One region of the Vreelandella venusta genome, then DNA from elsewhere that is predicted to be linked to it. Evidence: predicted binding sites of a transcription regulator. Region 1 holds the regulator's gene; the other holds the start of a gene.
The links. Region 1 encodes sigma-54, which starts transcription at its own class of promoters, with help from an activator protein. Its sites were predicted from a motif close to TGGCACNNNNNTTGCTNT; they were not measured.
Positions count from the first base shown of each region.

Region 2: a site for sigma-54 is predicted at 12,853-12,870, ahead of glnL (nitrogen regulation protein NR(II)). Genes of this name have one in related genera too.

Region 1 covers NZ_CP065135.1:2,620,851-2,636,470, reverse strand. Annotated here, with positions in the region: gene rng (ribonuclease G) at 1-678, shown strand, start outside; gene IR195_RS12735 (YhdP family phospholipid transporter) at 678-4,589, shown strand; gene tldD (metalloprotease TldD) at 4,589-6,043, shown strand; gene yjgA (ribosome biogenesis factor YjgA) at 6,087-6,608, opposite strand; gene pmbA (metalloprotease PmbA) at 6,705-8,045, shown strand; gene IR195_RS12715 (HPr family phosphocarrier protein) at 8,117-8,386, opposite strand; gene rapZ (RNase adapter RapZ) at 8,433-9,347, opposite strand; gene ptsN (PTS IIA-like nitrogen regulatory protein PtsN) at 9,422-9,892, opposite strand; gene hpf (ribosome hibernation-promoting factor, HPF/YfiA family) at 9,897-10,205, opposite strand; gene IR195_RS12695 (RNA polymerase factor sigma-54) at 10,304-11,719, opposite strand; gene lptB (LPS export ABC transporter ATP-binding protein) at 11,825-12,550, opposite strand; gene lptA (lipopolysaccharide transport periplasmic protein LptA) at 12,626-13,129, opposite strand; gene lptC (LPS export ABC transporter periplasmic protein LptC) at 13,138-13,710, opposite strand; gene IR195_RS12675 (KdsC family phosphatase) at 13,710-14,252, opposite strand; gene IR195_RS12670 (KpsF/GutQ family sugar-phosphate isomerase) at 14,288-15,274, opposite strand; gene IR195_RS12665 (ABC transporter ATP-binding protein) at 15,568-15,620, shown strand, end outside.
Region 2 covers NZ_CP065135.1:234,107-249,726, reverse strand. Annotated here, with positions in the region: gene IR195_RS01215 (sn-glycerol-3-phosphate import ATP-binding protein UgpC) at 1-665, shown strand, start outside; gene IR195_RS01210 (RNA polymerase sigma factor) at 808-2,034, shown strand; gene IR195_RS01205 (YciI family protein) at 2,132-2,977, shown strand; gene IR195_RS01200 (YciI family protein) at 2,974-3,351, shown strand; gene IR195_RS01195 (DUF1428 domain-containing protein) at 3,348-3,716, shown strand; gene IR195_RS01190 (hypothetical protein) at 3,890-4,030, shown strand; gene IR195_RS01185 (porin) at 4,173-5,174, opposite strand; gene IR195_RS01180 (glycosyltransferase family 4 protein) at 5,669-6,880, shown strand; gene IR195_RS01175 (phosphatase PAP2 family protein) at 6,843-7,382, shown strand; gene IR195_RS01170 (entericidin A/B family lipoprotein) at 8,342-8,476, shown strand; gene IR195_RS01165 (YqiA/YcfP family alpha/beta fold hydrolase) at 8,482-8,994, shown strand; gene IR195_RS01160 (DUF6435 family protein) at 9,175-9,351, shown strand; gene IR195_RS01155 (ChaN family lipoprotein) at 9,364-10,215, shown strand; gene glnG (nitrogen regulation protein NR(I)) at 10,310-11,740, opposite strand; gene glnL (nitrogen regulation protein NR(II)) at 11,737-12,795, opposite strand; gene glnA (glutamate--ammonia ligase) at 13,186-14,592, opposite strand; gene IR195_RS01135 (hypothetical protein) at 15,034-15,620, shown strand, end outside.

The sequences.
Region 1 (15,620 bases):
CCCATCTTTGATTTGTATAGCGTTGAAGATGAAATTCAGAAAGCTCTGGGTCGTAAGGTTCAGTTGAAGTCTGGTGGCTATCTGGTTATCGACCCGACGGAAGCGATGACCACGATTGATGTTAATACCGGTGGTTATGTCGGTCATCGAAATCTTGAAGAGACGATTTTTAAAACCAACCTGGAAGCGGCAACTGCGATTGCCCGTCAGCTCAGGCTTCGTAATCTTGGCGGTATCATTATTATCGACTTTATCGATATGGTGGATGTCGAACATCAACGCCAGGTGTTGCGTGTGCTTGAAAAAGCGCTAGAGCGTGATCATGCGAAGACGAAATGCACCGGGGTGACTGAGCTGGGCTTAGTTCAGCTGACCCGTAAGCGCACGCGGGAAAGCCTGGAGCAAACGCTGTGCGAGGCTTGCCCAACTTGCAGTGGGCGCGGGACGTTGAAAACGCCTGAAACTGTTTGTTATGAGATTTTTCGCGAGATATTACGCGAAGAACGTGCCTACAGTGCAGAAACGTATATGGTGCTTGCTTCTCAACCGGTGGTTGACAGACTGTTAGACGAAGAGTCTGCGGCGGTGGCTGACTTGGAAACGTTTATTAATAAAACTATTCGTTTTCAGGTAGAGCAACACTACTCACAAGAACAGTACGACATCGTACTAATGTAATGGCAGCGTTACGTTCATTCTCTCGGTGGTGCCTAGTAGTAATCGCTTCGTTACTAGGAGGCCTTGCTGTTGCTCTATTGCTGGCACGTTTATTAATTAGCCAATCCAGTCTGCTGACACCGAAAATAGAAGCGTTATTAGAGGCCCGTGTCGGGGTGCCCGTTACTATCGAGCACCTATCGCTATCTTTGGCGCGTAACGATCTTGTTTTGCGATTGGAAGGCGTACATTCAGCGACGTCTGATGGGCAGCAATTAGTATCCCTTGAAAGTGCACTTTTACGGCTCGATGGCTGGGCGACATTGAGAAATATTGCGCCTGTGTTTAATGATGCGCGTATTACGGGCTTTGAGTTTCATCTCTATCAGCAGGAAAATGCTGCTTGGGGCTGGCCGGCGCCAGCAGAGCTACCGATTGCTATGTCTGAGGAGCCCACTGTTGACTTAGAGGCGCTGGATGCCTGGGCGGGTCTTATTCTTCGCCAGCGCTTGTGGGTAGATAATACTCGTTTGGTGCTGCATGGAAACCAGCAAGCCGTCACCTTGCACGCGCCTACCTTGCTGCTCAATGGCGACGAACGACGGACACGTTTGGAAGGTGCTATTACGATCTTAGAAGCGCAGAGCGAGAATTCGCAAGGCGCTGGGTCTCAAGAAGTCGAGGTTCAAGAAGCACAGGCACAAGAAACGCTGCCGGCTATCGCGATGAACGTGGAGATGCAGCCTGGGGCACAGGGCTTCCGTGATTTTTCAGCGGTGCTTCAATTGGACATGCAGTTGGATCATCTCGTGGCACTAGCCGCTGTTTTACGTTCCGATCATATGCCTTTCCTAGAGCAAGCGGGAGGCGAGGTTACGTTATGGGGACGCTGGCATGCAGGGCGTTTAGATGAGGCTCGCTTGGCTGTTGATGTGCCACAGTTGACTCTGCGCCACGATATTCAATATGCCGTACTGCAGAATATTCAGGCCAATGGCCTTTGGCAGCGAGACGGCGAGGGCGGCGAAGCTTGGCTTAGTGGTGACGCTAAAAACGTTGAGTGGGCACGACCTGAAGGGGGAAGTGGTGGCCCAGCCCTACCGCGGCACTGGTACTTATCCCATCAGCCTGATCGATGGGAAGTCCGCACCAGCGAATTTGAACTGGCTTCTTTGGCGGCTTGGCGCGACTATATTTTGTTGCCTGAATCGCTGACTCGCGTGTTACAAACGCTATCCCCCCGTGGTCAGGTTCAAGGTTTGCGGTTAGGTCAGCGTGAGGGGCATTGGGGGGTTGATGCGGCGTTAACCAATGTGGCGGTGCTGCCTTGGGAGCAAGCGCCAGGAGGTGGCCCCTTAGATGCCTGGGTACAGGCAAGAGATTTTCGCGGCAGGGTAACGTTTAACAGTGCCGGAAGCAGCTCGCTTAATTTTCCTGAATTGTTTGAATCCCCTATGCAGTTGAGTCATGCCGAGGGTGTGGTGGAGTGGGTGTATGATGGCCCAAGCACCATGATCAGTGGTAGGGATCTGCGCTTGGATTGGGACGGTGCCGAAGTGAGTGGAGGCTTTGGTCTGATTGCGAGCGAGCGCGGCGGACAATTTGGACTTGATATTGCCTTTGCAAATGTTGATGCGCTTAATTATCCGCTCTCCCAATGGCTGCCTGTTAAGGCACTTGAACCTGAGCTTCGTGAGTGGTTATTAACTGACGTAGGTGGTTATGTTCCCAGCGGCTTGCTTAAGCTTAGCTTTCCCCTGACTGATGACGAGGCGGAGTCAGAAAGTCAGTTTGCAGAGCAAATTTCCTCCACGTTGGCTCTGTCTGTTACACAAGGGCGACTACCTATCGCGCCTGAGTGGCCTGTACTTGAGGAAATAGAGGGCAGGCTGGTTTGGAAGGACCAGGTGTTGGAGGCAGCTATTCAGCATGCTGAAAGCCAGGGCATTGAGGTCTCTGATGGGGTGCTAAAGATGGCCGAGGAGACGCTTAATTTGTCGGGAAATGTTCGCAGCGATAGTGATTCACTGTTGACGTTTCTCCAGACGATGCCCGAGCTTGATTTGCCCATGCTTAACGATATTCGTGCAGAAGGCCGGGTTGAGGGTGACGTCGCTTTATCGTTGCCACTGAACGCGCCGGACTCATTGGCGCTGGAGATTAATGCTCGACCCAATGTCACAACGCTTGCTTTTCAACCCGTCGCTATTCCGCTAGAAGATATTCAGGGGGAGGTGACGTGGCAGCAGCACGGCGAGAAAAGCGCGTTGCTTGGAAACGTTTCGGGTCTATGGTCGGGTAATTCCATAGAAGCGGATATCAATGTTCCGGACGACGGTATTGCCTTGGGTGGAGATATTGATATTGCCACCTTATTTCAACTGGCCAATATTCCCGCTGAACAAGCTCGCCAGCTGTTTGAAGGGCGTGCTCAGTGGCGTGGGCAGGTCAATCTACAGCCATCACCGTCGCTGGTCCTTGAAAGCCGCTTGCTTGGCATTACAAGCAAGTTGCCAGCGCCATTTAGTAAGTCCGCTGAACAGCCATGGCCATGGCTGTTCAGCGCCGACTTCGACAGTGGTCGCTTAAGCTCACAGTTGGCTGACATCGTTAATGCTCGCGTGCAGCTTGGTAACGATGAACCGGCTGGGGCGGTTACGCTAGGCAGCGCTGCTGCACCGGACGGTTGGCCGACGCAGCCAGGCTGGAGTGTTGTCGCGCAGCTTGATGAGTTGCCTCTCGATGACTGGCAAGAGGCGTTGTCACCGTTGATGCAGGCGTCGTCTTCGCCGAATGGCGATAGTAAGGGTACGCTAATATCAGTCATGCTGAGTACGCCTTGCGTATATTTCCGTGATGCATGTTTTGGTCGCTTAGAAGCGGCAGGTAATATTGAAGGAAAGCGCTTGGCTATGCAGTTAAGCGGTGATCTTGTGTCAGGGCGAGTGAATTATCAGCCTGATAGCGAGCTGCCGCTGGATATTGCAATCTCGTCGCTTGAAGTCGACCGACTATTTGATATGCCTGCTGCAGCGCATGATAGCAGTGCGCCAACACCAGGCTCTTGGATGGATGCTGTTGAAACTCAGCACACCACACCAATTGCTATGCCGGAATGGCTCAACCAGTTGCCGGATGGCAGGCTCAGACTAGCCGATATTGGCGTTGGCGAAGGCCGTTTTGGACCGTTAACGGCTTATTGGCAAAGCCAGGATCAACGTTTTACTCTTTCCCCGGTTGGCCTGACATTAGGTCAGCTCTCTGCCCGCGGAGAGTTGGTGTGGGAGGGCGACGCTAACAATAGCCATACTCGCGCTGATATTTCGATACAAGGTGGTGATGTAGGTACTGCGTTAGAGCATCTCGGTCAACCAATCGCTATGCGTAGCCGTTCCACGGATGTTGGCGCCGCTCTGACGTGGCCAGGCGCTCCTTGGCAATTAGAGTTAAGTCGGGCAGATGGGAATATTCGAACCGATGTACGGGATGGACGCTTTGTGACGCTGGAATCTACACCGGCTCGCTTGGTTGGTCTGCTGAATTTTGACAACATACTGCGTCGTTTGCGTTTCGATTTTTCGGACGTGACGGGACAAGGAACCGCGTTTGACCGGGTGCATGGCACGGCAGATGTCGCCACGGGGCAATTACAGCTACGCGGGCCGCTTACCATTGAAGCGCCATCTACCACGCTAACGTTAACGGGAAGCGTCAATCTCATACAACGTGAACTTGATCAGCGGTTAGGCGTCACACTACCTATTAGTCAGAGCTTGCCTATCGCAGCTATTGCAGTAGGTGCTCCGATCGTTGGTGGCGCTCTTTTTATAGCGGACCAGCTTTTTGGTAGCGCGTTAGATCAAGCAACCACTATTCACTATCGCGTGCGAGGTCCGTGGACGTCGCCGCAGATCACTCTAGAAGGCCCTTAATGACCGCACATAAGAGCGATGTAAATACCGCTGTTTCGATTTTGTTAACACCAAGTGGCCTGGATTTGGATGCCTTGGATACAGGGCTGTCTTACGCCATGGGAGCGGGCATCGATTATGCCGATCTCTACTTCCAACGTACTTGGCAAGAGGGCTGGGTGCTAGAAGATGGTGAGGTAAAAGAAGCCAGCTATAACATTGATGGCGGTGTTGGTGTGCGCTCCTTGGCGGGTGAAAAGACAGGCTTTGCCTACTCCAATCAAATTACCGCAGATGCGCTAATGGATACTGGGCGTACCGCCGCGGGCATTGTGCGAAGCGGTAAACAGCTGCCTGGGCAGCCGGTAGTGGCTGTCAGCGCTGCCGGTCGTTATGCAGGACTTGATCCGTTGGCGGGGCTTACAGCTGACGAAAAAGTGGCGATGTTGAAAGAAGCAGACCGCATCGCGCGCGCAGCTGACCCCTGTATTAGCCAAGTGAGTGCCTCATTGTCAGGCACTTATGAAGTGGTGTTAGTACGTGCTAGTGATGGCACCTTGGCGGCAGATATCCGCCCATTAGTGCGTTTTAACGTGAGTGTTATCGCAGCTAAAAACGGCCGGCGAGAGCGAGGTAGTGCTGGCGGGGGCGGTCGTTACTCTATGTCCCGGCTGCGAGATGAAAACGTAGCGGAACGCTATGCAAAAGAAGCTGTTCGCCAAGCCCTGGTTAACCTCGAAGCAGTCGATGCACCTGCTGGTCAAATGCCTGTTGTTCTCGGCGCAGGCTGGCCAGGTATTCTGCTTCATGAGGCGGTAGGCCACGGGCTAGAAGGCGATTTTAATCGTAAGGGCAGTTCAGCGTTTGCAGGGCAGATGGGCAAGCGTGTTGCGGCGAAAGGCGTGACGGTTGTCGACGATGCTACCGTTGCTGACTGCCGTGGTTCGTTAAGCGTGGACGATGAAGGCACGCCCGGGCAATACACACCGCTGATTGAAGACGGTATTTTAACGGGCTATATGCAAGACAAACTTAACGCCCGGTTAATGAATATGGCACCAACGGGGAATGCGCGACGCGAATCTTTTGCCCATTTGCCGATGCCGCGTATGACCAATACGGTCATGCTGGCAGGCCAAGATGAACCCGCCGACATTATCAAAAGTGTTAAGCGCGGTATCTATGCGGTCAGTTTTGGTGGTGGTCAGGTCGATATTACATCAGGCAAGTTCGTGTTTTCAGCCAGCGAAGCCTACCTCATTGAAGATGGCAAAATTACCGCGCCTGTTAAAGGTGCAACCTTGATTGGCAGCGGCCCTGAGGCAATGGGACGTGTTTCAATGATTGGCCATGATATGGAGATGGACACCGGTATCGGAGTGTGCGGCAAAGAGGGGCAGGGAGTGCCGGTAGGCGTTGGTCAGCCCACCCTTAAGCTGGATGAGCTGACTGTTGGCGGTACCCAGTCGTCGTAACTTGGCTTGGTCTTTATGACTCAGTCATTGAGGCATGCAAGGGTTAGAGTGCCAGCGTATCGCGTAAGTGTTTGAACAGCTTACGCGAGCTGGTTGGTGGTTTACTTTGCTCACGCTCTTTGCGTGCATTGCGTACCAGTTGTCGTATTGCCTGACGATCAGCGTTAGGGTATTCCGCCATAAATAGATCAACAGCACTGTCACCTTCTTCGATTAACCGATCGCGCCATTTTTCTAGTCGGTGAAAGGCATGATCGCGCTGCTCTTTTTCTTGCTCGATAGCGTCGAAGACACCCTGTATGGCAGTAAGGTCTTCTTTGCGAATAAGCTTGCCCACATATTGCATATGGCGCCGGCGGCCTTCATGGGAGCGGATGCGCGAGGTTTCTTCTATGGCGCGTAACATGTCGTCAGAGAGCGGAAATTTTGCGCGTTCGGCAGGTTTCATCGCGATAAGCGTTTCGCCAAGCGCCTGGAGAGCATGCATTTCCCGCTTGAGCTGCGATTTACTGGGGCGCTCTTCTTGTTCATCAATATCGAAGGGCTCGGGACGTTGCTTAGGCATACTAGAACTCACTAATTAGTTTCGTTTGCAGCATTATATCAGGCTGCGACCACAACATTGATCCGCCAATGCGATTCAGGCGAAAAGGAGGCCAAAATGGCACAAGCATTTGATGCAGCGGCCCAGCAGGTGCTGTTAACACAGCGTGCTGAAGAGGCGCTTGCGCTGGCAAAAAAATTAGGCGCAGATGCTGCCGAGGTCGGCGCTAGTGTAGATCAAGGCCTTGGGATAAGCGTGCGTCTTGGTGAAGTTGAAACCGTCGAGCTTTCACGTGATCAAGGGATTGCCGTTACGCTATATGTTGGGCAGCGCAAGGGCAGTGCCTCATCTACTGATGCCAGCAGTGCGTCAATTAAAGCCACGGTAGAGAAAGCCCTGGCAATTGCCCGTTATACGGGTGAGGATCCTGCCGCAGGGTTGGCAGATGCATCGCTAATGGCAACTGACCTGCCTGACCTTAAAGTACATTATCCATGGGCGTTGACGACTGACGAAGCAATCGAATTGGCGCTGGCATGTGAGCAAGCGGGGCGTGACGTAGCGGGTATTCATCAGTCGGAAGGTGCTTCGCTATCCAGTGGTGAGGGAGTGCGAGTTTATGCTAACAGCCACGGTTTCCTCGGCACCCAGAAAGGCAGCAGCCATTCGCTTTCCTGCATGCTGATTGCACAGGATGAGAAGGGTATGCAACGCGATTACGATTATACTTCGGCTCGTAATCCCGCCATGCTTCGTGATCCTGCGGAGGTTGGCCGCGAAGCGGCGTCACGCACGCTACGTCGGTTAGGCGCTCAGCGGCCGCCAACAGGCACCTTCCCGGTGCTGTTTGACCCGTCGCTTTCCAGCGGCCTGGTAGGTCACTTAATGGGAGCGTTGGCAGGTGGGGCGCTTTATCGCGAATCCTCTTTCTTATGTGATCGTTTAGGTAGCCCGCTATTCCCGAGCTGGTTTGGCTTGGAAGAACGGCCTATGGAGATTGGAGCCACGGCTAGCTCGCCGTTTGATGCTGAAGGCGTTCAGACTCGTAATAATCGCTTTATTGATCAGGGTAGTGTCGCCAGCTATATGCTGTCTGCTTACAGTGCGCGGCGCTTGGGCATGCAATCGACAGGGAATGCCGGTGGGGCGCGCAATTTACGTCTGTTGGCGCCGCTGACGCCGCGAGATGATTTGCTGAAGCAGATGGGGCGTGGCATTTGGGTGACTGAACTAATGGGGCAGGGGGTTAACGGCGTGACTGGGGACTATTCACGAGGCGCTGCAGGCTTCTGGGTAGACAATGGCGAAATACAGCATCCCATCGAGGAGTTCACTATTGCCAGTAATTTGAATAGCATGTTTGCTGGCTTAGTTGCAGTCGGTGATGATACCGATACCCGTGGCAGTATTCACACGGGTAGTTGGCTAATTGATGCAATGACCGTCGCTGGTAACTAACAACTTGCCTAACGGCTCAGCTAACACGTTGGCTGACGCTGTTTTACTGATGTTAGTACTCTTCACTGATGTTAGTGCTCTTCGTCAAAACGCGCGTCGAACAGAGCTTCAATCGCCTCTAGTGCTTGTTCGGCGTCGTCGCCTTCCGCTTGGATTCTAAGTTCAGTGCCACAAGGAGCGGCCAGCATTAACAACGACATAATGTTGGCCGCATCTGCCATTTGCTGTTGCTTGTAAACGTGAATCTTGGCCGAAAACTGTTGGCCACACTTGACGAGTTTTGTCGCTGCGCGAGCATGAAGGCCGCGCTGATTAGTGAGCGTTAAGATTCTTTCTGGCACTCTGGTTCCTTTTTGCCGAGTGGGGTCGTGAAGAAAAAGGCGTTGCTTATTGCGCGTTTGTTGAAGGCGGGGATGTGGAAGGCTGCTGTTCACTGAGCGTGTACTGCAGGCCTAGCTCACGATGACGGAGTTGAACCTCTCCCGCTTGTTTCACCAGCATTTGCGCTAGTTGTTCCACCATAAAGACAGAGCGGTGCTGCCCACCGGTACAGCCAATAGCAATCGTCATATAGCTGCGTTGGCTATTTTGGTAAGCGGGTAGCCACTTTTCCAACCATGTCTGGATATCATTGCGCATTTCTTCAACGACGGGATATCCCTTCAGAAAGTGGATGATATTGGCGTCACGGCCAGTGTATTGGCGCAGTGTAGGATCCCAGTACGGGTTTGGTAAGCAGCGCACGTCAAAGACGAGATCAGCATCAAGTGGGACGCCACGCTTATAGCCAAATGACTCTAGTGTCAGCGTTAATCTATCTTCACGCTGTTGAGCAACCTGATCCGTTATCCGGCGACGCAGGTCATGAACCGACAGACGTGATGTGTCGATCATCAGGTCAGCAAGATCACGGATGTCTAGCAGGGTTTCTTCTTCTTTATTGATGGCCTCTTCGAGCGTCATGTCACTGTCACGCGTCAGGGGGTGGCGACGACGCGTAGCTGAATATCGCTCAAGCAGAATTCGGGCATCGGTGGTTAGATAGATAACCTGAAAGTGAATGCTTTTCTGACGCAAAGATTCGAGCATTTTTGGCAGCTGCTTTAGTGCAGCAGGCAAATTGCGCGCATCAATGCTTACCGCTAGTTGGGGACGTGCCCCTTGCTCACGAAGCTCATCCACCAGAGAGCTGAGTAGCATGGCCGGCAGGTTATCGATGGCACAATAGCCAAGATCTTCTAACGCTTGTAAGGCGATAGATTTACCGGACCCAGAACGGCCGCTAATGATCACCAGTTGCATAGAGTGTCTCTTGGCATGCCAATAAAAATGAAGGTAAATGTTGAACTTGTAGGCAGTGTCTAACGGTGGACCGTTTAGCTAACAGGTTGTTCACGAATTTTTGCTGTTATAAGGTCCAATAGCTCACGTTGGCTAGCCGCTCTACGAAGCTGCTGACGTGTGTCAACGCTGTTCATAATGGACGCCACTTGCCCTAGTAAGGCTAAGTGCGTGTCGTCCGCTTCTTCGGGTACTAAAAGTACGAAAACAAGGTCGACGGGGTCGCCATCAATAGCATCGAAGTCTACGGGCTCAGCTAGCTTTAAGAAACCAGCAATAGGTGAGCTACAGTGAGGGCTACGAGCGTGAGGAATAGCAACGCCGTTGCCTATTCCAGTGCTGCCCAAGCGCTCACGACCTATCAGGCGGCTGAAGACTTCTTGGCTATCTAGGCTTGGCGTATTTTGCGCAATAAAGGTGCTGAAAAATTCCAGCACCCTTTTTTTGCTACCCCCGGGGACGTCATACAGCACGCGCTCCGGGGGAAGAATGGTTTCCAACGTCATTGAGTTAACGCACGCCGGCGCCTTGGGCGCGAGCTTGTGCTTTTTCCTTGTGTTTAACGAGTTGACGGTCAATTTTGTCCGCTAGTGCATCAATTGCAGCGTACATATCATTGTCTAATGCTTCTGCGTGTAGATCGGCTCCGGCAGCATGCAGGGTGCAGGCAGCCTGTTGACGCTCCTTCTCAACAGATAAGGTTACTTGTACGGTGGTGATGTTGTCATAATGGCGCTCAACGCGTTCCAGCTTCTCATTTACATAGTCACGCAAGGCGTCAGTCAGATCTACGTGATGACCAGTGATATTTACTTGCATTGACGTGCTCCTTATCCATCGGACTGTTCTTCGATTGTAACCCTTTTTGCGCTATTGCAAAGCCCCTAGACGGACTTTGTCTCGTTAGCACTGTTTTATTAGCGTAAACGGCGGCGCTCGCTTGAAGAGGGAATACCCATTGATTCACGATATTTGGCCACCGTTCGCCTTGCTACTTGAATGCCACCCTCTTCCAATAGCGCCACGAGGCGGCTGTCTGAGAGGGGTTTTCCGGGCGGCTCATCTTGTACCAGTTTTTTGATTCGCGCTCGGATGGCAGTGCTGGAGTGATTGTCGCCGCCATCCTGGCCACTTACTTGGCTTGAGAAGAAGTATTTGAGCTCGAACACGCCACGCGGAGTATGAATATATTTCTGGGTGGTGACCCTGGAAATAGTAGATTCATGCATTTCCACGGCATCTGCGATATCGGCTAAGATCAGCGGTTTCATGGCTTCTTCACCGTGTTCCAGAAAGCCTATCTGGCGAGCGATGATTTCTCGACCCACCCGCAGCAGCGTATCATTTCGGCTTGAAAGGCTCTTGATGAGCCAGCGAGCTTCCTGAAGATGCTCTTTTAAAAATTGGTTATCTTGACTCTTGTCAGCCCGTTTGATGAGGCTTGCGTAGTCAGGTTGAATGCGCAAGCGCGGCAGCGCCTCTGGGTTTAGCTCCAGGTGCCATCCTTCGTGGTCATGGCGGACGACTAAATCTGGCGTTACGTAGCTGTCATCTGTGTCGCCAAAGGCACTCCCAGGGCGGGGATCAAGGCTGCGGATCAAACGAATGACGTCATCAAGCTGCTCATCATCCAGACTTAACCGTCGCTTTAGCAGGCGCGCATCATCTTTACCGAGCGCTTCAAGAAATTGACGCACTAGCCGCTTGGCAGGCATCAACAGCGGTGTATCTTCGGGGAGTGAGGCGAGCTGCAGCATTAAGCATTCTCGCAGGTCGCGAGCAAATACACCGGTGGGTTCAAACTGTTGAAGACGCAGCAGGGTTGTTTCAACTTCACGCTGGCTAAGGCCTTCATGCCCTTGGGCTTTAAGTCCTTCGCGAATGTCATTGAGCGGCTGTGTGAGGTAGCCGTTGGCATCCAGTGCATCGATGAGGCTTTCAGCAATGGCATGGTCGCGTGGTGAAAAATCTGTCATGGCGAGTTGCCAAAGTAAGTGGCCATGTAAACTTTGACCAGCGGCTTGACGCTCAAAGTCTGGCCCCTCGCCACTGGCACCATGGCTACCCAGGTCTTGATAAGTGTCTGACCAGTCACTGTCAGTAGAGAGCTCGTTAGGAATGCTTTCGGACCACTCAGCTTCCTGGGGCTCGCTAACGGCCTGCTCGCCGAACTCGTCTTCCTGCTCAAGCATGGGGTTGGCATCAAGCGCTTGCTGAATTTCTTGACGGAGGTCCAGCGTTGATAGCTGTAACAGGGCTATGGCCTGCTGCAGCTGAGGTGTCATGGTCAGCTGTGTACCGATACGCAATTGAAGAGAAGCTTTCATGACCATCTGAGAACCACTCGTTAATCAGAAAGCTCCACCCTAGTGCGAGTTATGGCTTGGTGCAAGTGCAATAAGTATGCCACCCATACTATTTTTTCTGCAGGTGGCTGTTTACAGGCGGAAATCAGCCCCCAAATAAACGTCTCTTACCCGTTGGTTGTTGAGAATTTCCTGAGGGGGGCCGCTGGCGATGATATGGCCGTCACCTACAATGTAGGCAATATCGCAAATATCTAGTGTTTCTCTGACGTTATGGTCGGTGATCAGTACGCCGATATGGCGTTTTTTGAGTGCTCGAATGATCGTTTTAATATCGCCTACTGAGATCGGATCAACGCCGGCAAACGGCTCATCAAGCAGAATAAAGGCAGGCTCTGTCGCGAGGGAGCGTGCAATTTCAACACGTCTACGCTCTCCGCCTGAAAGACTCATGCCGAAGTTGTCACGAATGTGAGTGATGTGAAAATCTTCCAGTAGCGACTCAAGGCGCTGCTCCCGAGCGCTGCGATCGAGTTCTTTGCGAGTCTCCAGAATTGCCATTATGTTATCGGCGACGGTCAGTTTGCGAAAAATAGAGGCTTCCTGGGGCAAGTACCCAATACCTGCCAGTGCACGTTCGTGCATGGGGGCGTGGGTCAAATCAAGCCCGTCGATGCCTACCTTTCCAGCATCAGACTTTACCAAACCGACAATCATATAGAAGGATGTCGTTTTGCCCGCGCCATTGGGGCCTAGCAGTCCTACCACGCTGCCTTGAGATATCTCTAGGTTAATATCCTTAACTACACGGCGGCGTTTATAGCTTTTGGCTAAGTGGTGGGCATAAAGTGTTTTTATCGGCGCTGTTTCTGATGCTGATTCTAAGGCTGTGTGAGGTGCAGACCCTGCATGTTTTGTCGCCACTGGTCACTCCTATTGTTCCGGCTGAAGAGTCATGCGGATACGTTGTGGTTCACTGCCGCTAACATCAGAACGCGCCTGAACTACACCTTGGTCGATAAAATACTCTAAGCGCCCACCTTCGAAGCGGTCAGCTTGCTGGGTCAGCTCCGCTTGGTCGATTAGCTCTACCCGACGCTCGGCAACATGATAAATGATGCGCTTTGCCCAGCCTTCCATTGGGCTGGCTTGGTCTTCGAGCTGGTTGCGTATATAGGCTCGTCCACCGGTTGCAACGGCGCGCGATAGCTCGCCAGCATCGTTGCGCTGAATCTCAACGCGATCTCCGCGTAGCTGCATATTGCCCTGACGAATATCGACGTTGCCCGAATAGACTGCAGTGCCTGCGCGTTGATCTAGATCTAAACGATCAGCCTCTACTTCTACAGGGGCTTGGCTTTGTGCCATGACCGGTAGCGCTGCCGCAGAAATAGGTAGTGTAATGACGAAGAGTGCCGTGCGAATAAGAGCGTTCATCGCGACTCCTACTGAGAACGAGTGGCAGGCGGGTGAACGCCGCGCACGTTATTGGTTAAGCGGATCTGGCTATCATCCAGCCATACATCCATACGTGAAGCGCTAATGCGTTGAGGCGGCTGCTGAAGTATGGTTTCGGCATCGCTCCAAGCATGGCGGGTGATGCCATTGTAATGTAATAACTCTGTATTCAACTGCCAGCCCTCATCAGGTGCAAGTAATTGGGCTGAGCCAGCTAGCGTGAGTGCTTGCGTGTCAGTATTTAGAGTGCCGCTCTGGGCCGTCGCTAGCCATTGACGCTCCTCTCTATCGAACAGTGTCGCCCTGGGAGAGGTAACCTCTGTCATCGCTGTTTGAGGGGTATGGACTAAGCGTGGCGTCGCCAGCGACTGTTGGATGGCACCGGTGTCACCAAACAGAGTGATTTCTGCATTTTCCAGTACATGGCCGGGCTCTTGAGCGCGAGCCTCAGGATCGATTAATTGGTCTTGAGGGCCGCGCGGGTCTAGCCACGCCAGCACACCACCTAGGGCAAATACCATGGTGGTTATCCAAACGCGTTTTTTAGCCCAAAAGCGCATTACGATTGGCCGTGTAGGTACGTATCTAAAACAGCATCCCAATGGCCTTGAGACATCAATAAGGTGTCGCAGATTTCACGTACGGCACCGTGGCCACCAAGCCGGTCGGTGATCCAGTCGGCATGGGTATGCATGTAATCAGGAGCATTAGGCACGGTAATGCCTACGCCAGAGCGTTTAATAGGAGCAAGGTCTGGTAGATCGTCACCACAATAAGCAACCTGCTCAAGCGTGATATCTAGGCGTTGGCAAAGCGCGCGTAACGTAGTGAGTTTATCTTCACATCCTTGATAAACATGGGTAATGCCCAGCGACGCAGCGCGTTGACTAACCATCGGAGAGTCACGCCCAGTAATTAAGGCAACATGGATTCCGACGCGCTTCAAAAGTTTGAGGCCGTGGCCATCTTGAGTATGGAATGCTTTGATTTCGATACCGTCGGCTTGGAAATAGAGGCGGCCATCGGTAAGTACGCCGTCAACGTCAATGGCAAGCAATTTTACACGGCGAATGCGGTCTTGTAGAGCGTCAGGTAAGGCCATGAAGCCTCCGTATTATTAATGTTGAAAAAGAGCGATTAAATGACACCGCTGGCAAGTAAGTCATGCATATGCAGGGCGCCAATGGGGCGCTGTTGATCATCCACGACCGCCAGTGCGGTGATTCGACTGTCTTCCATGATGCGTACCGCTTCAGCCGCTAACACCTCGGGGCCGATACGTTTTCCAGGGCGTGTCATAACATCATCAACGAGGACGTCACGTAGGTCATGAAACTGATCCAGCGTTCGGCGTAAGTCACCGTCGGTATAAACGCCAGCAAGGCGTCCTTCGCTATCGACGACGCAGGTAAAGCCCAATCCTTGGCGAGTGATTTCCAACAGGGCGTCCCGTAGCGGGCTACCTAATGCTACTTGGGGGAGGCGCGAGCCGTTGTGCATTAAATCCTTGACACGCAAAAGCAGGCGTTTGCCGAGGCTTCCACCCGGGTGTGAAAGGGCAAAATCTTCCGCGGTGAAGCCGCGCGCTTCTAATAATGCCACGGCTAAGGCATCACCCAAGGCGAGAGCCGCTGTGGTTGAGCTAGTCGGCGCTAAGTCGAGAGGGCAGGCTTCGCGCTCAACACCGCTGTTAAGGTGAGCATCGGCGTGCTTAGCTAATGTGGATCCTGGGCGCCCCGTCATGCTGACAAGCGGGGTTCCTAAGCGTTTCAATAGCGGAAGCAGGGCGGTGACCTCTGCGGTTTCGCCAGAGTTCGAGAGGGCCAGCACAACATCTGCGCGGGTGATCATGCCGAGATCGCCATGGCTGGCTTCACCGGGGTGTACAAAAAAAGCAGGTGTGCCGGTGCTTGCCAATGTTGCAGCCAGCTTGCCCGCAATATGCCCGGACTTACCCATGCCGGTCACTACTACGCGGCCCTGGCAGGCAAGGATAAGTTCACAGGCGTGGTCAAAGCTCTCATCAAGCTTTGCCTGAAGCCCACCGATAGCGGCCTGCTCAATTTGCAGTGTGCGCAGCGCACTTTCACGCAGTGGGCTAGGTGTCGATAGTGGCTGGCGCATGAGGACATCTCTTTTCATAAGCGGTCAAAAGTAGGTCGCTAAGAATAACATCTTGGCGCGGTTTGTAGGTAAGGCGCGTACCCTACTCCTTACTGCAGTAGCAGTGAGCGTATCTGTTACTGTGAGTAGCGTTCAGTTACGATGTTCGATAATATTTCGAAAACAGTGTTTTTTAAACTGCCTGTGCTTTTAAACTAGCCGTTTTTTTGAATTATTTGTTTTTAACTAACTCATGCGTAGCCAGCATACATTAATGCTGTTGCGGCAAGACGACCATCAAGGCCAGCCAGCCCATGACCGATGCTCCCTTCATCGAAATTGAAGATTTGTACTTCTCGCGGGGTGA
Region 2 (15,620 bases), 2.1 Mb from region 1:
GCAAACCGCGCAAGCTTTCCGGCGGCCAGCGCCAGCGGGTAGCCATGGGCCGAGCGCTGGTGCGCGAGCCTTCAGCCTTCTTGTTTGATGAACCGCTTTCCAACCTGGATGCCAAGCTGCGCGTGCAAATGCGGGTGGAGATTAAACAGCTACAGCGTCGCCTAAAAACCACCAGCCTGTATGTCACCCACGATCAGCTGGAAGCCATGACCCTGGGCGACCGTTTGGTCGTGCTAAATGCCGGGCAAATTGAGCAGGTTGGCACCCCGATGGAGATCTACGCCCGCCCGGCCACCATGTTCGTTGCGGAATTTATTGGCTCTCCGGCAATGAACATGTTGCCGCTGGATTATCTGCGTACTCAAAACAGCAGCATGCTGGAACACCTCCCCGAAGGCACCGATACCCTCGGCATTCGCCCAGATGACATGCACCTCACCGCGCCCGATGCGCCACACCTAGCCATCGACGCAACACTCATGCTCTTTGAGGCGGCAGGTGCGGAAAGCCATCTGTACGTTAATCTCGCCGACAGCGAGCAACCCACGGTGATTCGCACCGCGGGCCAGCCAGCCGTTCGTGAAGGTGAAGCACTACGTTTCTACGTGCCCCGCGATGCTCTTCATCCTTTTAACAGCACCACTCAAAAGCGCACCGATGGTTGACAGCGCGACTTAAGAAAAATTTGCATAAGAAAAGCACATCATCGGAGACTTCATGCGCTACGTTTGAGCTAATAACAATAACTCGCTGCTCAGCTATTTTTGCCGGTAGTAGCGTATGGATCTCTATGATGAATACTGGTCTATGAAGACAGAATGTAATGACCTCGACAGCTTATACCGCGATCATTCCCGGCGCGTACAGGCGACTCTGATTCGCTTGCTAGGGGATTTTGAGCTTGCCGAAGAAGCAATGCAGGATGCGTTTGTGGCAGCGGTTCAGCAATGGCCAATTAACGGTTCACCCGACAACCCTCAAGCCTGGTTAATTCGTACCGGCTACCACTGTGGGGTTAATCAAATTCGCCAACGCAGCACGGCACGCCGCCGAGCTCATTTGCTGTTACCCGCCGAAGAGACACTGGATCTAGAACCAGCGACGATTCAAGACGATGCACTGCGCCTGTTGTTCACCTGTTGTCACCCAAGCCTGAGCATGGAAGCCCGCGTGGCATTAACCCTGCGGGAAATGTGCGGCCTCACTACCGAACAGGTGGCGAGTGCGTTACTTATGAAACCCACTACGCTGGCGCAACGCATCGTACGCGCTAAACGCAAAATTCGCGATGCCCGCATCCCCTACGCAGTACCTGACAGCGAAGCACTTCCCGAACGCTTGCCGGATGTACTCCAGGTGATCTATTTAGTGTTCAACGAAGGCTACTCACGCAGCATGGGCAGCCAGGTCGTTGATGTTAGCTTGACGAAGGTAGCCATGCGCCTCGGTGAGGCGTTAGCAAGGCTGCTACCCAGTGGCGAGGTGTTCGGGTTGATGGCACTGATGCGGCTTAATGATGCTCGTCGCGATGCACGCCAAGACAGCGCGGGTGACTTAGTCACCCTGGACGAACAAAACAGAGATTTGTGGCACCAAGAGGATATTAATAGTGGTATCGAATGGCTTGAGCAGGCACTAGCGCTCACTCCAACCGGCTACTACACCCTACAGGCATCAATTGCCGCGGAACACTCACAGGCTAGCAGCGCCGAACAGACCGACTGGGGAAGAATCGTGCGGCTCTACAATGCGCTATGCCGCCACAATGCCTCGCCCATTCTGGCACTCAATCGTGCAGTGGCCATCGCCATGAATGGCGCGCTGGCAACCGGCTTGCAGCTTCTCGATGAGTTAGTCCATCACCCACAAATGAGCCGCTACCACTTATTATACGCGGCACAAGCGGATTTACTGCGCCGCCAAGGCCAATATGATGCAGCGCGCAGTGCCTATCAGCAGGCGCTCGTGCTGGCGACGCTTGATCCAGAGAAGCGCTTTTTGCGCAGGCGGCTGTCTGAGCTAAAACAGCATTGATAAAAAACGTGATAAAAAAATAGTCCGACCATGTCGATTTCCGCTCGCCCCAAACGATTAGTAAGAGTACCCCCTCGGATCATCCAGGAGACTCTCAATGAAATTCATGCTAATTCGCCGTGCCGATACCAATACCGAAAACGGCGTTATGCCCTCCCAAGAACTGCTTGCCGACATGGCCGCTTATAACCAGCGTTTAACTGAGGCTGGTGTATTTTTAGGCGGTGATGGCTTACGTCCAACCAGCGATGGCTGCCTGATCCGCTTCGATAAGGGTACTCCCAGCGTTATCCCAGGACCTTTTTCGCCCCCCAGTGAGCGCATTGCTGGCTACAGCGTACTAGAAGCGCCAACGCTGGAAGAGGCCATTCATTGGGCTCAGCAGTGGCCCACCCAAGATGCCGATGGCAACGTGACACTTGAGCTGCGGCGCTACTTCTCGCTGGAGGATTTTGAGCCCGGTGCCGGCATTGAGCAGCACCGTAACCTTGCTCGTGTGCCGGATGCCATGAACGTGCATGTCGCTTTTCCCGGCACCTGCCGTGAAGCCATGCAGTTCTATGCCGATGTCACTGGTGGCCAGTTGGAATGCCTTCTGACTTACGCTGAAACACCCGCCGCTGAACACATGCCCCCCGCCCTTCACGACCGCATCATCCATGCCTCGCTGAACCTACGTGGGCGCCGCTTGATGGGTGCCGATATGGCGGCTGACTGTTATACACCGCCACAAGGGGTAGAGGTTCAACTGGAGTATCGGGATATCGAGCAGGCCGCACACACTTTTGCTCAGCTAGCGGAGGGCGGAAAGATTGTCATGCCTTTCGAAGCCACCTTCTGGTCGCCTGGGTTCGGTATGGTAACCGACCGCTTTGGCGTCGGCTGGATGGTTAACGTTTCGTCAGAAAACTGCCCCTTGGCCACCGAAGGAGACGCTCCATGAAGTACGTTGCGCTAGTGTATTACCAAGAGCAAATCATCAATGCCATGAGCGAACAGGAGTGGCACGATCTCAACCAGGAGTGTATTGCAGGGGTCGAGCGCCTGAGCGCCAGCGGCAACTACCTCGCCGGGCAGCCGTTACAGCCAACGGAAACCGCAACCACTGTGCGCGTGCGTGATGGCGAGACACTGATCTCCGATGGCCCCTTTGCCGAAACCAAAGAGCAACTGGCTGGTTTCTACCTACTAGAAGCTCACGATTTGAATGAGGCGCTGCAATTGGCGAGCCGCATCCCGCCAGCTCGGCTTGGCAGCATTGAAGTACGCCCCGCCCGAGAACTGCCACCCAAAGCAACCCCAGGAGATACCGCATGAAGACTAACGCCACACCCTATGTCGATGGCTTCATCGCTGCGGTGCCGACCGCGAATAAATCTCAGTATATTGAGCACGCCCGTGCCGCCGCAGAAGTGTTCAAAGAGTTTGGCGCACTACGGGTGGTCGAGTGCTGGGAAGACGATGTTCCTGAAGGCGAAGTCACCTCGTTCTCCCTGGCGGTTAAGCGAAAAGATGGCGAAAGTATGGTTTTTTCATGGATAGAGTGGCCTTCCAAAGCGATACGCGATGTCGCTATGCCAAAAGTCATGGAAGATCCACGCTTACAAAGCGACGTTAACCCCATGCCATTTGACGGCAAGCGCCTTATTTATGGAGGCTTTGAAAGCATCATGGCTATGTGAGTACGCCGAGCCGTTTCAATCCATAGAAACGGCTCGCAAGCCCTTCCGCTTGGTTAGTGACTTCCCCTAGCGCACCCCCATAGTGACTAAAGCGTATCTTAATGGCTCCTTTCATATTGATGTCATCGTTCATCGTTAGCGTGCTAGAAAGGCCTGACAATGTGGTGATATCAATGACAAACCAACCGCGCAAACCACTCAGCGACGAAGAAATCGCCTACTTAGAGGAGCTGGCTAACGGCAACGCATTAGCCAAGCAGCGCCGCCGCGAGAAAAAGCGCCAAACGCCAGCGACAAAGAAGCCCTTAGACTAACCACACATTACCAAGGCGTATGCCTTACCAGGAATGTTGGTTATTTTAATAAAACGCATAACGCAAAAAGCCGATGTGCTTTTAGCACATCGGCAAAACGATCTTAATAAGTGACTAAAGCGCTAAGGAAGCTATTTATCATTTAGAAGTGGTAGCGGGCACCCACTGCATAATAAAGATCATCTTCGAAGTTATCATTGGCATCTTTATTAGCGTCATTTAGCTCAACAAACACATCAAAATTGTTAGAAACATCGTAATGCGCCGCAGCTGCCCAAGCGTCACGATCCTTATCAGCATTCTCTAGGTCAATGTTGTAATAATCGAGATAGAAGGTCCAAGCGCCGGTAGCAAAGCTACCACCTAGGCCTACTGTGTCGAAACCGCCTCCACGCTTATCGTTATCACCACGGGTTTCATAACCTAAACGCGCAGAGAAAGCGTCATTGATCTCGTACTCGGCCGTGGTACCAAAACGTGTTTCACCATTGCCACCGCCACGTACGGAATCTTCTACATAGCCAAGCGCGAAACGTAAGGGGCCAGTCGAGTAAACGACACCACCCTGGGTGGCGATAACGCTACCTTCGTTAGACTGCTGCGCTTCTGTGAGACCACGCTCAGAAAAATGTTTTGCGGAGAAAACAGCCTGGAAACCATTGATTTCAGGCGTTTTATAGCCCAGAGAGTCGCCACGCGCCTGAAGACCACCGCCGGCAAATTCATAGCCACGCTCTACATAAACATCGAACGGTGTCATCACGTAGTTATCGTAGTAACTGTTATAGTTACCCGCCATGAAGGTACCGTACTGCTTGCTTTCAAGACCCAGATAGCTATTACGCACCTCGTCAAAGCCCGGGCGGCTGCGTTCATCCCCAGTAAAACGCCACTCTACCCGTGCAAACGCGCGCAGGTCTGCGTTGATTTGATGGCCTGCCGTAAAGCGCAAACGAGAACCGAAATTACGGAACTCTTCTCCATTATCAACGCCATTTTTTTCGCCACCGCCTTCAAAACCCATGGCGATGCGGCCGTAGATATCTAGCGTCGTGCCGTCTTGGTCATAAACCACTGCCGCTTGAGCCGCAGAGGCACCCAACAAACCACTAATAGCTAGAGCAAGTGTCGCCTTTTTAAACATGATTGATCCCATTAAAGTAGTTAGCGCTTGTTACCAGCACTTTTAGTTGCAAGAAAATTCAGACACTGAAGTCTTCTAACTTAATTTCTACTTAACCCAAAACGCGTCAGAAAAGGGTCATCATAAAAATCGAAAAATTATGTTTAAGCTGTCTACTGAGCTTTTAATTGTGCATTGCGAAGGCACAATCGAGGATATGTTTACCTCGTCGTCAGTCACCTTAAAACCGATATATGTCATTCTTCTTAAAGTTTTATTTTTTTAGCGTTTTTTTGACAACCATAAAAGTGCAACCTGACCGACATCTTGATCTGCTAAGGCATCACTATTCACTAGGGGGCTTCACCATTCACTAGAGAGCTTCACCATTAAAAATGGCGGCCTGTCATCCTATGTTCACTAGGCTGTCTTGGCAGTGTCACTGTCACTACGCATAGTCAATGAAACAGTGCATACAATAGTGAGTAAAAACGTGATAAAGGGATGGATCGCCCATGCGACTCTGTATCGTTAGCGAAACATGGTCACCAGAAATAAATGGTGTTGCGCATACCTTAAATAGGCTATGTCGTGAACTCACTCGGTTGGGGGTAACAGTGGATGTTATTCGCCCTAAACCAAGCATGGCTGCCAGTGCCGTCAATGCTGCTCAAGGGCTTTCTCAGGAGCCGTATCAAGAACCATATCAAAAACCATCCCAAGAGCTTCAGGTTCGGCGATTAGCGCTGCCTGGGTATAACGCTGTGCAGATTGGCCTTGCCAGACCGTCCACACTGCGCCGTTTCTGGCAGAAGCAGCGCCCCGACTCTATTTATCTAGCAACCCAAGGCCCTCTCGGCTGGGCAGCTCGGCAGGCTGCACGCCAACTGAACATACCTCTAGTGGCTGGCTGGCATACGAATTTCGATCACTACTGCCATGACTATGGGGTGCCGTGGCTAGCGGCCGCCACGCGTCGATATTTACGCTACTTCCATAACGGCTGCGACCTTACCCTTGTGCCTACGCAGCAACAGGCGGATGCTCTGCGCGCTCAGGATATCCGCGGTGTAAAGGTGCTCTCACGCGGCATTGATGGCGATATATTTTCCCCAGCCCACCGCGACAACACCCTACGCGCACAGTGGGGAGTCAGCGAACATCAACCTGTCGCGCTGCATGTGGGCCGCTTAGCCCCGGAAAAAAACCTCGCATTGCTGCAAGAAACGTTGCAGGCCATGAGTGACGTGCGCCCCGATATGGCACACGTCATTGTTGGCGATGGTCCAGGCCGCGCTCAGTTACAGAAAGCGCTACCTGATGCTCACTTCACCGGTTTTATAAATAAACAGGCACTAGCACGCCACTATGCCAGTGCCGATATTTTTATTTTCCCTTCTCAGTCAGAAACATGGGGAAATGTGGTGACTGAGGCCATGGCTAGCGGGCTGGCCGTCGTGGCCTATCATCACGCTGCCAGCGCTGAGCTGATTCAAAGCAGGCACAACGGCATCACCGTGCCCCCTGGCGATACGCTTGCCTTTCAACAGGCTGCCGTCGCGTTATGCCAGCACCCTGCCGACTACGCCCGCCTAGGTAGAACCGCACGCCTACGTGCACTAGAGCAAAGCTGGCCGGGAATCGCAGAGCAGTTCTTACGCTATTTACAAAATGCCCAGGAGACTCACCATGCGTCCGCGTCCGCTTGTCGTATTCGATCGTCTTGATGTCTTTGAATGGCAGCTTTGCCAACGGGTAACACAGCTAACGCTTTATCGCCCCTGGCGGCTAACGCTGCAGACGGCAAGCAAGCTGGGAGACTGGCCTGTCTGGGTCTTATTAATTGCAGCACAGCCCTGGTTACAGCCTAACGGCGTTTGGCGAATCATGCAGTACAGCGTCATCGCACTGTTCGCAGTCGCTATTTATAAGCTGGTAAAAACGCGGCTCTGTCGCGAACGCCCGTTTATCACTTACCTAGGTGGCGTCCACTGCGGCGAACCTGCCCGAGACAAATACAGCTTCCCCAGCGGCCACACCATGCATGCGGTGATGTTCAGCGTATTGGTGGCCGCCCATACCCCCTGGTTGCTACCTATTGTGATCCCCCTTAGTTTACTGATTGCCATTTCGCGGGTGGGGCTTGGGCTGCACTATGTCAGTGATGTCATTGCCGGCGCAGCCATGGGCTATGGTTTTGCGCTACTGAGCCTTTACTGGATGGGGTAACTCGGTCACCGGTTACTCAACGGCGTATCAATAAAAGCAAAAAGCCACCAACGTAGACGCAGGTGGCTTTTGGTGTGATCAATTAATGGCCTATCGTTTTAATTATCTACATATCGGGAGGCATATCGTCACGGTCCTCTATTGTGGTCATAAATGATGTTTTGAACATCATGTAAAGACCGACTCCCGAAAACCCTAGAAACAGCACAAACATGCATACCATCAATACCATCGCCATAGCGCTTGTCCCTGGAAGTGTGCGGCTGCTACGTTGACGTCTTCTAACCGCTAAATTTTGGTTTACACCAGAGGATAGACCAAAATGTCACACTTATTGATACAAAAGTTGTTCAAAAAGTCTTTACAAGTTAAATATCCAGAAGAATCAAAGTGTTAAAAAAAATTAAATAACGCAAAAAAACCACCTCGCTCTCACGAGATGGTGATTTTGCATCGATGCTATTCCCTGGCAGTGATGATCAGCGTTTCCTTACGCTGATAAGGGTGAGCAGGCTAAATGTCCTTTCACGTCCTTTTGCTAATATGGCTCCATGCCTTCCCTAATTACCTATTAGCCTGCTCACGCTTTTTTTACCCATAATGGCTAACTATCAATGGTGGCTGACGCTACTGCGAAGCGCTTTTGGCGGTTAGTCCTCAGCTAAAAGTTTGAGTAACAAGCTTACGACTGTAGTCAGGTTGTTGCAGACAATAGGCCAAATGCCATTTTAAACAAAAAAACATATAAATAACAAACACTTGAAATATTTTACCAGCACCTAACCTAGCACGAAACGCAGCGATTTTATGGTTAAAACTGACACATGCGACAAAATCGCACGGCCAGCCAGCACGCAAACGACGGGAAATTGATGGCATCAGCTGCCCGCAGCGATTATTTTTAATAACAGCGTACCTAAAACCGCTCTACAAGCACTCAGCTAATGAGGATTCTTTCGATGAAGCGTGCAATAGCGATCAGTGTATTGATGATGGTGACACTTCTACTGATTAGTGGCTGCAACACCATTCGCGGCGCAGGCGAAGATATTGAACGAGGCGGCGAAGCTATTCAGCGCTCCGCAGGTAGCTAATGACCATGGTGACGATTTACCTTTCACACGGCCTGGAAAGCGGGCCTGGTGCCCTGAAAGTACAAGCGCTAAAAGGGGTTGCTGAGAAATTTGAGAACTGCGAACCGGTCGTCATGGACTACCGTGGCTTAAAAGAGCCGCAGAAGCGTTTAGAGCATTTACTTAGCGTGATTGATCAGCGAAACGACACGCTGGCTAACTGTGTTTTAGCGGGTTCCAGTCTCGGCGGGTGGTTAAGTGCAGCGGTGAGTGCCCAGGAACCCGTGCTCGGTTGCTTTTTATTAGCCCCCGCGCTTGGTTTGCCAGACTACCCGCAAACCTCACTCACACTGCAAGCACAGCACACGCATATCATTCATGGCTGGCGAGACGATGTCGTACCGCCAGGCCCCGTCATTGAGCATGCCCGCTGTCAGCGACTTTCACTACGCATGATTGACGATGACCATCGCCTGCAGAACAGTCTCGATACCATACTTGCCGATTTCGAGCGGTTTTTAGCGCTGTGTCTTCAATAGCGATTTCTTTAAAAACTATCTCTTTAAAAACCATGCCTTTGAAAATAACGCTCTTAAAGCCGCGCTATTTAGCTCAACATGGAGCGCAAACGTACTTTGGCTAACGAAGTGTTACAACAAATAGTCGACATACGCCAAACAAAGCTATACAAGTAATGTACAAACTACAGAGGAATGCTCATGTTTGGTCTATTCAAACGCGATCCTAAGAAAAAACTCCAGCAAGATTACGAGCGTAAATTACAGGCCGCAATGCAAGCTTCGCGTAATGGTGACATGAGAGCTAACGCCACATTGACGGAAGAAGCAGAAGCTATTCTGACTGAGATCAATCGCCTTAAAGCAGAAGCACGCTAGGACTCTATGCTCATGCGCCATCCTTTCATTGCTGCCATGGCTCTAAGCTGGCTACCTTTAGCGGCTCATGCTAGTAGTTGCCCTCTTCCTGGCCAGTGGTGGCAATCGCAACATGTTGTTGCTAATAGCGCTATTTTAGCCCAAGCGGTACAGCATCAGGTCGTCCTATTGGGCGAGCAGCATGATGCCATTGACCACCACCGCTGGCAGTTACATACCCTCGCGGGGCTTTACGCGCTGCGTGACGATATGGTCATTGGGCTAGAAATGCTGCCCCGGGAAGCGCAACCCGTGCTTGATAACTGGGTTGCGGGCTTGTTATCCGAAGAAGAGCTGCTGGAGCAGTCCCGCTGGGGGGAGCACTGGGGGTTCGATGCTGACCTTTACTTACCCATTCTCCATTTCGCGCGTGTTCAACGGATTCCCTTGGTCGCCCTAAACATTACGCCCGAACTGCGTCAGCGCTTAGCTCGTGACGGCTTCAGCAGTGTGCCTATCGACCAGCGACACTATATACCTGCACCGTTACCGCCAAGCGCTGGCTATGAAATGCGCTTAAAAGACGTATTTGACCAGCATGCAATGGGTGACGACGACCCCGCGATGATGAAGCGCTTTTTACAGGCCCAACTTAGCTGGGATGTCGCGATGGCCGAAGGGCTGGCTGACGCCGCCTTAGAGGGTAAATTGGCCGTTGGCTTAATGGGTTTAGGCCATGTAATTTACCAAGATGGTGTGCCCCACCAACTTGATGGGCTGGGGGTAGATCACACCTTCAGCTTACTCCCCTGGTCAACAGAAACCTGTGAGCCACCCGATCCTGCATTAGCAGACGCTGTATTTGTACTGCCAGCGGCAGAGTAACCGCTGACAGGTTGGTTGCGAATAGGTTGGTTGAGAATAGATTGGTTGCGAATAGATTGGCCACTAACAGGCTGTTTGTTAAATGAAGGGGCGGTTAGGCATCATCTGCCAGCGCAGGCAGCAGCGTTTTTAATTTACGGGTCAGTGTATTGCGCCCCCAGCCGAGTAATTCGGCGGCTTCTCCTTTGCGCCCGCCGGTATGTTTTAGCGCCGTTTCAATCAGAATGCGCTCAAAATCCGGCACGGCTTCTTCCAACAGGTGGGTGTGGCCTTCCGCCAACGCGTGGTCAGCCCAGTCCCTGAACGCGGAACGCCAATCGCCATAAACACTGCCTTCCGAAGCGCTGAGCGAGCGCAATTCTGGGGGCAAGTCCTCAATGAGAATTTCGCGGCCAGAGGCCATTACCGTTAGCCAACGACAAATATTTTCTAATTGACGCACATTGCCCGGCCACGGCAAGCGGGTAAGATGCGCTTCCGCTTCGGGCGTTAACACCTTGATATCGGTGGCCAGCTCTTTGGCTGCTTCCGCTAAGAAATGGCGGGTTAAACGCGGAATATCTTCCCGACGTTCGGCAAGCCGCGGCAGATGAACGCGAATCACGTTTAAGCGGTGGAACAAGTCTTCCCGAAACCGCCCATCGTCAACTAACGATTCCAGATTCTGATGGGTAGCGGCAATAATACGCACATCGACTTTTACAGGCGTATGGCCGCCCACGCGATAGAATTCACCATCGGCTAACACACGCAGCAAGCGCGTTTGAGTTTCAGCGGGCATGTCACCAATTTCATCGAGAAACAGCGTTCCACCGTTAGCCTGTTCAAAGCGGCCTTGGCGCTGTTGCGCTGCCCCGGTAAACGCGCCCTTCTCATGGCCGAATAGTTCAGACTCAATCAAGTCGCGGGGAATTGCCGCCATGTTCAGCGCAATAAACGGCTTGCCTGCGCGTGGGCTATGTTGGTGCAGCGCCTGAGCAACACGCTCTTTACCGGTGCCAGACTCACCGTTAATTAACACCGTGATGTGGGAGTGGGAAAGCCGCCCAATGGCGCGAAACACTTCCTGCATAGCAGGCGCTTCACCAATAATCTCAGCACTTAACCCTTCCGGCACGCTGACCGGGCGTTGGCGCTCTCTTGCATGAGCGACCGCACGGCGCACCAGCGCCAGCGCTTCGTCCACATCAAAGGGTTTAGGCAGATACTCAAAGGCGCCCCCTTGGTAAGATGCCACGGCACTGTCGAGGTCCGAATGCGCGGTCATCACAATCACCGGCAGGTCAGGGTGTGCGTCACGCACCCGGGACATTAAATCCAGCCCATCAATGCCGGGCATTCGAATGTCAGTTACCAGCACATCCGGTGGATTTTCTAACAATCGCTCCAACGCGGTATCGGCGCGTTCAATACACTCGATATCCAGATCTGGCTGCGCTAAGGCCCGCTCTAATACCCAACGGATGGCGCGGTCATCATCGACAATAACCACTCGTGCCACATCGGTTTGTGTCGCCTCAGTCATGACGCTTCTCCGGTGAAATTAACAACCAATGGAATCAGTAAACGAAATTCGGTATGTCCAGGGCGTGAGTCGCATTCGATCAATCCTTGATGTTGGTGCAAAATCGATTGAGCAATTGATAGCCCAAGGCCGCTACCTTCTGCGCGCCCAGAAACCATGGGATAGAAAAGCGTTTCACGTAACGTTTCAGGTATGCCGGGGCCATTATCAATAACCCCCACTTCACTAACTAAACGATGGCGTTCAGCGCCCAGCGTAAATTGGCGCCGGGCGCGGGTGCGCAACGTAAGCTCCGGTGAGGGCGTTGCTGCATCACTCATGGCCTGTACCGCGTTACGTGCCACATTCAGCACCGCTTGGATCATCTGAGACTCATCACCAGAAAGATCCGGTAAACTCGGGTCATAATCACGACGGATTTCAACATGCGGATGCTCGGCAATCAGCAGGGCTCGCACCCGCTCTAACACTTTATGGATATTGACCGGCTCATGTTTGACGATGCGATTGGGGCCCAACATGGAGTCGACCAAATCTCGCAGCCGGTCCACCTCTTCCACAATAATATGGGTGAATTCACGTAGTGCAGGATCGTCCAGATCGCGCTCCAATAACTGGGCAGCACCGCGAATCCCGCCTAAGGGGTTTTTAACTTCATGAGCCAAGCCCCGCGCCAACACTTTGATTGTCTCTTGCCGAGTGGTCAGCGCTTCTTCCCGGGAAATCTGCATCAGCCGATCACGGGGCTCTACTTCAAGTAACAATTCATCGGCTGAAAGCGGGGTCACGGTGTAGTCCACCGTTAATGGCTCGCTGTTTTGCGGCGTAATACGTGCTTCGCGTTGGGTATAGGGATGAAAGGCATCTCGCGCTTTAGCGAGGACATCATCAATACTCTCATCGCCCCCTAACAGCGTGTCTAAACTAATGCCCTGCACACGGCTAAAACTCACCGCTAGCAACGCTTCCGCTGCCGGGTTCATCCAACGAACACGGAGTTCACCATCTAGCAGTAAGACTGCAGTGGTGAGGTGTTCAAGTAAGCGCTGGTACATGGCGTATCCTGAAGCGTCGCTGTAAAAAATAGCGTTAATCGAGCGTATAAAAGAGAAACTGCAAAAAGCGCGCCAATTGACCGTTTGCACGGCTAATGAGCAGGAGACAGGGGCGTAGCGAGCTGTTATGGCACAGCCCGTGCTGTCAGCCGCCTACCTATTGCACCATTATAGTGCACGCGACCCATCAACAATAAAAATAATCACCCCATCAGTGCGGCACTGCAGACAACACTTTCCCCGCCAACAGGCCTCTTCGACTCACTATTCTGTGGTATAAAAAAACCTGTGGTATAAAAAAACCTGTGGTATAAAAAAACCCCGCCGAAGCGGGGTTTTAGGCCAATCACACCCTGGGGTGGTACTAGCAGATACGTTTAGCTATCGCTCTTAACAGCTGTAGTACATATCGAACTCAATCGGGTGAGTGGTCATGCGAATGCGCTCCACTTCTTCCATCTTGAGGTCGATGTATGCATCGATCATGTCATCAGTAAACACGCCGCCTTCGGTCAAGAACGCACGGTCTGCGTCGAGCGCTTCCAATGCTTGGTCCAGGCTGTTAGCAACGGTCGGTACTGACTTACCTTCTTCTGGCGGCAGGTCGTACAAGTTTTTATCCATGGCATCGCCAGGATGGATCTTGTTCTTAATACCGTCGATACCCGCCATCAGCAGCGCCGCGAACGACAGGTAGGGGTTGGCGGTCGGGTCAGGGAAACGTGTTTCAACACGCTTACCTTTCGGGCTAGCGGTGTATGGGATACGGATAGACGCAGAACGGTTGCGAGCGCTGTAAGCCAACATCACCGGCGCTTCAAAGCCAGGCACCAAACGCTTGTACGAGTTAGTAGAGGCGTTCGTGAAGGCGTTCAGAGCACGGGCGTGCTTGATCACACCGCCAATGTAGTAAAGCGCCATTTCGGAAAGCCCAGCGTACTCATCACCCGCGAACTGATTCTGACCATCTTTCCAGAACGACTGGTGTACGTGCATACCAGACCCGTTGTCACCAACAAGCGGCTTCGGCATGAACGTCGCGGTTTTGCCGTAAGCGTGGGCCACGTTGTGGATCACGTATTTCATTTCCTGAACTTCGTCAGCTTTCTTCACCAGCGTGTTGAATTTAACGCCGATTTCGTTCTGACCCGCGTTAGCAACCTCGTGGTGGTGAACCTCAACGGTCTGGCCAATCGCTTCCAGGGTGTTACACATTGCACCACGGATGTCATGGAAACTATCAACCGGGGGAACCGGGAAGTAGCCGCCTTTAACGCGCGGACGGTGCCCTAAGTTACCGCCTTCCACCTGATTACTGGTCGCCCAAGCGCCTTCATCAGAGGTAATTTTGTACATGGAACCCTGAATATCGGATTTCCAATGAACTTCGTCGAAAATGAAGAACTCAGGCTCAGGGCCAAAGAAGGCGGTGTCGCCCAGGCCGGTGGACTGCAGGTAAGCTTCTGCGCGCTTGGCAATAGAACGCGGGTCACGGTCATAGCCCTGCATAGTGGCAGGCTCAATGATATCGCAACGCAGGATCAGGGTAGCGTCTTCGGTGAAGGGGTCGAGGAAACCAGTACCATCTTCAGGGCGAAGAATCATGTCGGATTCGTTGATGCCTTTCCAGCCCTCGATAGAGGAACCATCGAACATCTGACCATTTTCGAAAAACTCTTCGTCCACGTCCCGTGCCGGTACGGTGACGTGCTGCTCTTTACCGCGCGTGTCGGTGAAACGCAGATCTACCCATTTAACATCATGCTCTTCGATTAGCGCGAGAGTCTTGGCTGACATAGTGTCCTCCGGTAGGAACGTGGCTTAAGCTTGTGACAGTAAGCTACCGATTAAAGAGTTATTAAACAAACCGGCTATCGTTGTAGCACGCCGAGAGGCATCTGCCTACGACCCGCTAGCCGCTGGCTAACACTAAGCACAGAGCATGCCAACCCTGCACCAACATAGCATACATTAACCCTAAGGTCTTATTTTTAAAAGACTAAAAAATAAGGCATCGTGCTTCTTCATGTAGCATAACACTGCCTACAATAACGAGCTCGGCCTAAAATAGTCATTTAACTCAGAAAAACGCACCAATAAAGAACAAACAGAGACTGGAAGGCACCAATGTGGTGCACGCCAAACATCGACTATTTTCCTCATCACTTTAAACTTTAGCTTGATACCAAAAGAAACTCACGCCTACAATTGATTACAAACAGATAGATTTAATAACAAATGGTTTTCACAACACAGGAAGCCACTCGCATGGGCACGGTCTGCTTTATTGTTGATGCGTCGGTCACAGGTGCCCTTTTACCACGTCACCTGCGCACTATTCGCCAAACAGGCTTTGCAGACCACACACTTCCCATTATCGTGACCAGCGCCACTCCCGACCCACGCATGCAGGACATTGAGCAACGTTACCATGCTCACTTCCTTGTCACCCCTTCCCAGCCATTAGGCGCAAGGATCAATCATGCAGCGTATCTCAGCCAAGCGGACTGGTTGCTAATTGCAATGCAACAACAGACGCCGGTAGCCAAATTATGGTGTTTACTTTACCCCCAGCTAGACACGTACACGCTGGATGCTTTTTTGATTGGCAGCGAGCCACCCCGCTTATCCGAACGCTTACTCCAATGCTTTTTAGGCGCAAGCGTCGCTATTCCTCCCTACATAGCCATCAGGCGCACGTGGTTCGAGCGCTTGGGAGGCTTAGACCCAGAGTTAGATGAAGCAGCGCTAGCTGATTTACTTCAGCGCCTTTATGCATGCCCTACCCGTTTACAAACCTTCAGCATAGACGCATCAGGGGTTAC